DNA from 2 places in the Arthrobacter sp. FW306-2-2C-D06B genome. Region 2 is predicted to be linked to the other one. Evidence: riboswitches for the same ligand, from Rfam matches in the RefSeq annotation. Region 2 holds a riboswitch; the other holds the start of a gene.
The links. A riboswitch is a leader RNA that binds a small molecule or an ion and turns the genes downstream of it on or off. The one in region 2 is predicted to bind thiamine pyrophosphate.
Positions count from the first base shown of each region.

Region 1 (4,146 bases), 460 kb from region 2:
GCACCACTTCGGAATTGCGCGCGACGGCGACGCCGATCTTGCGTCCGTCGGCCGCCTGGCCGCTGGGGTCCACAACACGTCCGGTGATGTGGCTGACGAGGGTGGTGACAGACGCGTCGTCGCTCAGCGTGTGGTCTGCACCGTTCAATTTGATGTTCATGCGTGGTCCTTCGGAAGGGGATTTGAGGTACCGGCCGATGGGCCGTCTGTTGAGGCCCGTGCCGCCGAAAGCTGGCGGGAGAAGCGGTCCGGGCGGAACTTGTTCCAACGGGGATCCGCGGTGCCGTCCATGAGTCCGAGGCAGATCTTCGCCGCTGCCGGAGTGAGGAGCACGCCGTGGCGGAAGAAACCGCTGGCCACGATGAGGCCGGGCACAGTTCCTTCACGCCCTTCCACGCGGCCGAGCAGCGGTGCGTTGTCCGGAGTGCCCGGACGGGCACGAGCAGTCGCTTCCAGGAGTTCCAGTTCTGCGACAGCCGGAACCAGTACCTGGGCGTCGCGGAGCAATTGGTACACGCCGCCGGCCGACACCGGATTGGCCGATCCCCCGGACGCCGACAAGCCGCCTTCGCGCTGCGTCGCGCCGATCACCACGGTCCCGTCGTCGCGAGGGACGATATACACGGGCACTCCGCGCACCATTCCGCGAACCGTAGCGGTGACCAACGGTTGCAATTGCTCCGGGACGCGCAAACGCAGTATGTCGCCATACACCGGACGCAACGCGAGTGACAACCCATCCGGCAGGCCGTCCAAGCGGGCGGCATTCAGCCCGTTGGCAACCACCGTTTCCGTGGCGAGCACGTTGATGCCCGAGTCCATCACAGCCCCCACGACGCGCCCGTCCTCCCACAGGAGGCCCGCCGCAGTTTCCTGGACCGCAAAACCGTCCTCGGCGCCCGGAATCCAGCTCGAATCGCCGGGCTGGTGGTCTGCCAGCGCGCCCAGGATCGCGGCTGAAAGCCGGCGCGGATCCACTTGGTGGTCGCCAGGAATGTCGTAGGCACAGGAAATCTGCGGGCTCAGCAACGGCTCACGCTCCCGCGCCTCGCGCAACGGCACGGATTCCACCACGAGGCCGTTGGCCAGCTGGACGTCCCGGAGATCGGCGAGCGCCCGGCGGTCCGCGGCGTCCGCACCGACGGCGAGGGTCGGCGTCGTGCGGTAACCCGTGCTGAGTCCGGCCCTTGAGCCGGTCACATTGCGTTCGAAGTCCGGCCACAACGCCGACGATTCGAGCATGAGCTCCAGGAGGTCCTCTTCCTGGTAGTGCAGTTCACTGACGGGTGCCAACATGCCCGCCGCCGCGAACGTAGCGCCGCTGGCCGGTGCGGGATCGATGAGGACAACCGAACGGCCGGACCTGCGGGCTTCCCACGCGATGCCGAGGCCAATGACACCGCCCCCGATCACCGCGACATCCGCGCGCAGCGGTTCGTGCTGGGTGTTTACTTCGTCCATGGAGTCCTTCCCTACGCCGGTACTAGCCGGATCAGGTCAAGCGGTCGGCGCTGAAGCCCTCTCAGCCGCGCGGCGATTGTGACTGCCGCCGCGGCTCCCGCGGTACCAGCCCAGTTTAGAGGAACTACTCTGTTTCCATGACCCAGCACGATGTCCACACCACCGCCCGCCTTTACCTGTGCACCGACGCCCGCAAGCAACAAGGTGATTTTGAGCAGTTTGTCGATGCCGCATTCGAGGGCGGCGTGGACATCATCCAGCTGCGTGACAAGACGATTGAAGCGGCAGAAGAACTCGAACTCCTGGCGATCCTGCAATCCGTGGCACACCGTCACGGCCGTCTCTGGGCAGTCAACGACCGGGCGGACGTAGCTTCCCTCTCGGGCGCACCTGTTTTCCATATCGGCCAAAAGGACATTCCGCTGCGCTCGGCCCGGAAGCTGCTCCACGACCCCACCATCATCGGCCTCTCCACGCACACGCCGGAGCAGATTGACGCCGCCATCGCCGCATCGCCTGGCCGCAGCGGCCTGGACTACTTCTGCGTCGGGCCGGTGTGGGCCACCCCCACGAAGCCGGGGCGCTCCGCCGTCGGGCTCGATCTGGTGAAGTACGCTGCCAACGCGGTGAAGCAGGCAGACGAAGAGACCGTCGGGGGCGTCGTGCTCCCTTGGTTTGCGATCGGCGGGATCGATCTCGGCAACGTGGAAGAGGTCGTGCAGGCCGGCGCGAGCCGCATCGTGGTGGTTCGCGCCATCACTGAGGCGGAGGATCCGACGGCGGCAGCCCGGGCACTCCTGGATGCCTTGGACGCAGCGGCGGCCTAGCGAGACTCCGGAAGATTTTGGAGTTACCCTGACTTTCGTGTCACATCAGCGGTTAGCCCCGAATGTCAGTGAAACGTCGAACCAGCTCGCGGAAGCGCTGGCGGCGCTTCGGACTGAACTCGAGCTGCCCGCAGGTTATCCCGCTGAAGCGCTGCGGGACGCCGAAGCCGCGGTTTCCGGACACACCCTGCCGGCGCAGGACTTCACGGACGTTCCGTTCATCACGATCGACCCGGCTTCTTCCACGGATCTCGACCAGGCCCTCTTCATTGACAGGTCCGGCGATGGTTACAGGGTTCTCTACGCCATCTCGGATGTGCCTTCCTTTGTGCCCCCGGGAGGCGCTCTCGACGCCGAGACCCGCCGCCGCGGGCAAACGTACTACGCCCCGGACGGCCGCATCCCGCTGCACCCCGAGATCATCAGCGAGCATGCCGGGAGCTTGCTGGCCGGCCAGACGTGCGGCGCGTTCGTGTGGGACTTCGAACTCGATGCCGAGGCGGAGTTCCGCACCGTCTCCGTGCGCCGGGCAAGCGTACGAAGCCGCGCCAAGCTCAACTACAAGGGCGTGCAGCGGGAGATTGATTCCGGAACGGCTGATCCCGTCCTGCAGTTGCTGAAGGAAGTCGGGCTCAAGCGGGTGGAACTCGAACGCCGCCGCGGCGGGGCAAGCCTGAACATGCCTGAGCAGGAAATCGTCCAACTGCCCGACGGCGAGGGGTACAGGATCGTCGCCGCTCCCTCGCTGCCGGTGGAGGACTGGAACGCCCAGATCTCGCTCATGACGGGGATGGCTGCCGCCCAGTTGATGCTCGACGGCAAAGTGGGGATTTTGCGCACCATGCCGGCCCCCGACGAGCGCTCGCTGCTCCATTTCAAACGGCAAACGGGGGCACTCGGGAAACCCTGGACCGAGGGGACCAGCTATGGAGAGTACCTCCGGACCCTCGACGCAAAGGACCCCCGGCAACTCGCCATCCTCCATTCAGCGGGGCTGCTTTTCCGTGGTGCCGGCTATACGCCTTTCGACGGCGAGGTGCCGGGCAGCGTCATGCAGTCAGCCATCGGGGCACCGTATGCCCACACCACCGCGCCGTTGCGCCGGCTTGTCGATCGTTTCGTGCTGGTCATCTGCGAAGCATTGAGCAATGGAACTGAGATCCCTGCATGGGCCCGGCGTGCTTTGCCGAGCCTGCCCGAGATCATGGCGTCATCCGACCAGCTTGCCGCCAAAATGGAGCGCCTGGCCTTGGACACGGTGGAGGCAGCCCTCCTGGTGAACCACATCGGACAGGAATTCGACGCCGTAGTGATTTCCGGATCGAAACCCGCCAAGAACAACGGAAACGGCAACGGGAACAGCGCCAACGGCAACGGCAACAACGGCAACGGCAATGGGAACGGAGCCCCGCACGGCCCTTACGGCATCGTCCAGATCGCCGAGCCGGCGGTCACCGCTCGCTGCGACGGCGAAATGGAGTCCGGCACGAAAGTCCGGGTGAAACTGCTTGACGCGGATATTGCCACCCGCCAAATCACCTTCGAACTGATCCCGTAGCACACTCCATTCGCGGGCCCGGGACCGGGATCCGGGGATTATCGCCCCCAGACGCTAGACTGGGTGAGTAGTAATGGATGCCCGGTCGTTGATTCAGTTAATTTTTTGACATCAACAAGCCCGCCCCTACGCGATCTTGAGATACACCAGCTGGTCCCCAGTGCCAGTATTTAGATAGCCCGCGATCGGCTTCCACTGGATTTGCTTGCGCCCATCCGTGCTCCGGAACGGCCCTGCCACAACCGTTGAGCACGCAGCGCAGCCCAAATGAATAAGGAAAACTCCACTGTGAGTGAATTG
Region 1 covers NZ_CP084560.1:3,249,855-3,254,000, forward strand. The annotation lists gene thiS (sulfur carrier protein ThiS) at 1-160, opposite strand, end outside; gene thiO (glycine oxidase ThiO) at 157-1,461, opposite strand; TPP riboswitch at 1,453-1,572, opposite strand; gene thiE (thiamine phosphate synthase) at 1,599-2,288, shown strand; gene LFT47_RS15135 (RNB domain-containing ribonuclease) at 2,326-3,846, shown strand; gene LFT47_RS15140 (DEAD/DEAH box helicase) at 4,135-4,146, shown strand, end outside.
Region 1: another riboswitch for thiamine pyrophosphate. It lies ahead of thiO (glycine oxidase ThiO); the one in region 2 lies ahead of thiD (bifunctional hydroxymethylpyrimidine kinase/phosphomethylpyrimidine kinase).

Region 2 (4,146 bases):
GGCGGCCGCCTGCGCGGACAATCGCGTACACCACTTGGGCACTCACTTCTCTCGACGTTTATTACTAAATTTGCGTGCGGAACCCCGATCCGAAAACGGGCCTGGTTCACGCTGTGCCTCAACGCCGTGGACTCCGGTACGGAATCCATGAGTCATCCCTCGAATAGTTCCAAATGAAAGGTAAGTTCCAAATGAACGGTTTCTAGGGGCATAACCCAAGTGTTGGCGTAAGCACCGAAGATCTAGATTACGCTAGTTTCGCCTTCGGCTGCAAATGAGGCCAGGTCCGGAGGCTGCCACGTGATGGCTGCCACAGACTGGCTATGTCGCCATCCGGTACCGTGCCCGTCCACCTTACCCTGCCGGCCGGGAAAAGCTCGGATCCTCGCGACGACACGCTGCAGCGCCCGCGAAATGCGCCTTGCTCCGCTGCCTCGCTCCGCTGTCTCCGTCCCGGAAAACGGGCTCAGGCATGCAATCTTGGAGCATCGAAGAACGCCGTTTCATAACGGCAGGATTGGGCAAACGCCTCCATCATCGCGGTGCGCTCCGCTGGCGACGCGGCCTGTGCGGCGGCATCCGTGATGTCGATCGCCTTGCGGGTGGCCTCTGCGAACGCTTCGTCCGCGTAGGTGCGCAGCCAGTCTGCGTAAGGGTGCTCGTCCGACGCTCCGGCCCGAATGTAGCCAAGGTGGAGCTGGTGTCCCACCTCGGCGTACAACCAGTAGCAGGGAAGCACGGCAGCCAGCAGCACGGCGTAGCTTCCCGACGCCGACGCCGCCAGCAAGTGGTCCACGTAGGCCTTGGTGACCGGTCCTAGCTCTCCGCTTACCTGGCGTCCATTGAGCCAATTCCGGTGCAGCTCGGACTCGACCTCAAGGCACATCTGCGAGCCGCGGGCCCAGAACAGCTGTTCGGTTTCACTCGGGGCGAGGGCGCTTGCCCGTGCCAGGACCCTCGAATAGCCGTTGAGATAGATGGCATCCTGCGACAGGTAATAGCTGAACTGCGCTTCGCTGAGGCCACCGGTTTGCAAGTGCTGGATGAAGTCCAAGCCATAAATGGCCGCAAGTTCCGTTTGGGCGGCGTCCCACATCCGGACGGCGAAATCCCCCGGTTGAAGGTCCTGCTGGAGCGCATGGAAATGATGGATCGGCCCGTTGCCCTTCCCGACTTCCAGCACCTCGGACTGGGTCAGCGCTTCCTGAAGCCAGGGCTTGACTACGCGCAGGGCGGACTCCCAATCGCCGAGCCGCGCCTTGGCCGTCGCCATCGCCGAGGAGAGGGAACATCCCGTGCCATGGCTGTTGCGGGTCTCCACGCGTTGGCCGGCGAATTCCACCACGTCCTGGCTCAGTACTCCCCCGGTGTTGACCAAGGCATCGGGGCAGCCCGCTCCCTGCAGATGGCCACCCTTCACCAGGACGGTGTTTCCACAGGCAGCGGCCAAGCGTTTGCCTTGCTCCAACGCCGTGGCCCAGTCAGTGGCTTCAGGTTCGCCGAGCAGCATGGCCAATTCAGGAAGGTTGGGGGTCACCAAATCGGCGAGGGGCAGAAGTTCCCGCAGCGCGGTTTCAGCGGACTCCGCGAGGAGCCGGTCGCCACTGGTCGCGATCATCACCGGATCCAGCACGACGACGGCGGGGCGCGCCTCGCCGAGCCAGCGACGGACTTCGTGGATGACGGCCGCGTCCCCGAGCATGCCGATTTTGACGGCATCGACGGTGATGTCGTCGCTAATGGCATCCAATTGCTGGCGCAGGAATTCCACAGGAGGCACATGGACGGCAGTGACGCCCTGCGTGTTTTGTACCGTGAGCGCCGTAATCACGGCCATGCCATAGCCTCCGTTGGCCGCAATGCTCTTGAGGTCCGCCTGGATCCCGGCGCCACCCGAAGGATCCGAGCCGGCAATGCTGAGGACCCTCGGGATGGCCCGCTGGATAGCCTTGAGCGGGTAGACGGCTGATTGCGCTGAAACAGTCATGCAAGACATCCCTTCGCCGGTGCTAACCGGACAGGTTCAACGGGTCTGGTCTCAGCCGGCTTGGTGCGCGGCACCCCGTGTCAGTCCCCTAGCTTAACCCGGATCACAGCTCACCCGCTGAAATCGCCCTTTGCAACCGCGCGGAGCGGTCGTCCGGTGAATTGGCAGGCAACGCCGAAGCCCCGGCGGTTTCCACAGGAGCGGAAACGGCCGGGGCTTCGGGCAGGATACTGCGTTTAGAGTTCGGACTTGGGCACGCCGACACCGAGGATGATCGGTTCCGCTGCCGCCGTCGACTTGGCTGGAGCAGCGTCCGTCGCCTTGGCCTCGTGCGCGGCCCCACCGGAGGCGGCCGCGGCAACCTCGTGGTGCTCCACGTTGGTGGCGTTGGCGGCACCCTGGGCCCGGCTGGCGCTGCGGTTGCGACGGCCTCGGCGTCCACGCGAACCCGCTTCCGGGGATTCTCCGCTTGCAACGGCCGCGGGGGTCCCGGCGGGCACTTCCTCGGCCTCAGGTGCCGTCGTCGCAGTGTCGGGCGCTTCTCCGAGGCCCGCGAATGCCTGTGCCAACAGGTCCAGGCTCATGGCAGGGGCACCACTCGCTGGCTCCTCTTCGTGGTGGACGAAGGGCAACGCAACTTCCTCGCCGCCGAATCGCAGGACAGGCTTCGAACGTTCCTCGCTACTCGACGCAGCGGCAGGAGCCTGGGCCGGGGCCGCGGGGGCCTGGACCGGGGTTGCTTCCGCTACGTGCCCGTCGGCGAGCAATTCCGCCGCGTGGTGGAGCTCGTCGTCGTGCAGGTGGGCTGCGTGGGCTGCCGCCGCGATGGTGGCAAGGGCTGCGCGGGTGGCTGCCTGGCGGTTCGGATCGGTGGATTCCACGGTGTGGACCGGCACAGGTGGGGTGCTCGGGAGTTCGGTAGTCCCCGGACCCGTGCCCCTGCCGCGGCGACGCTTGCGCTGTTCAGGCCGGACGGTCGGCTGTGACTCCGTGCGTGGGTGGTGGTGTTCGGCGGCCACCACGTTGGCCCGACGGTGTTCCACAGGCTCGTCGTGCGTGACGATTCCGCGACCGGCGCAGGTTTCGCACTGCTCGCCGAAGACCTCCAGCAGGCCGGTGCCCATGCGCTTGCGCGTCATCTGGACCAATCCAAGGGACGTCACCTCGGCGACCTGGTGCTTGGTGCGGTCCCGGCCGAGGCATTCGACCAAGCGGCGCAACACGAGATCGCGGTTGGATTCCAGGACCATGTCGATGAAGTCGATGACGATGATTCCGCCGATGTCGCGCAAGCGCAGCTGGCGGACCACTTCCTCGGCAGCCTCAAGGTTGTTCTTGGTGACGGTTTCCTCGAGGTTGCCACCGCTGCCGGTGAACTTCCCGGTGTTGACGTCAACAACCGTCATGGCCTCGGTGCGGTCGATCACGAGCGAACCGCCGGAGGGCAGGAAGACCTTGCGCTCCAGTGCCTTGTGGATCTGTTCGTCCACGCGCCATGCCGAGAAGATGTCCTGATCCGAGGTCCACTTTTCGAGGCGTCCCACCAGGTCCGGCGCCACGTAGGTGACGTAGGCTTCGATGGTGTCCCAGGCTTCGTCGCCGGAGACGATGAGCTTGGAGAAGTCCTCGTTGAAGACGTCTCGGACCACCTTGATGGTCAGGTCCGGTTCGCCGTACAGCAGTTCCGGTGCCAGGATCTTGGTGGACGTGGACTGGCTTTCGATGCCTTCCCACTGGGCCCGCAGGCGGTTGATGTCGTGCGTCAGCTCTTCCTCGGAAGCTCCCTCGGCGGCGGTGCGGACAATGACGCCCGCGTTCTCCGGGAGGCGGTCCTTGAGGATCTTCTTCAGGCGGTTGCGCTCGACGTCGGGCAGCTTGCGGGAGATGCCGGTCATTGACCCGCCCGGTACGTACACAAGGTAGCGGCCTGGGAGCGAAATCTGGCTCGTCAGGCGTGCGCCCTTGTGACCCACGGGGTCCTTGGTGACCTGGACCAACACGGAATCGCCTGATTTCAGGGCGTTTTCGATGCGGCGCGGTTTCCCTTCCAAGGTGACTGCATCCCAGTTGACTTCACCGGCGTACAGCACGGCGTTGCGGCCGCGTCCAATGTCGACGAACGCGGCTTCCATCGACGGCAGCACATTCTGGACCTTGCC
Region 2 covers NZ_CP084560.1:2,792,843-2,796,988, forward strand. The annotation lists gene rplU (50S ribosomal protein L21) at 1-34, opposite strand, end outside; gene thiD (bifunctional hydroxymethylpyrimidine kinase/phosphomethylpyrimidine kinase) at 467-1,987, opposite strand; TPP riboswitch at 1,979-2,075, opposite strand; gene LFT47_RS13020 (Rne/Rng family ribonuclease) at 2,224-4,146, opposite strand, start outside.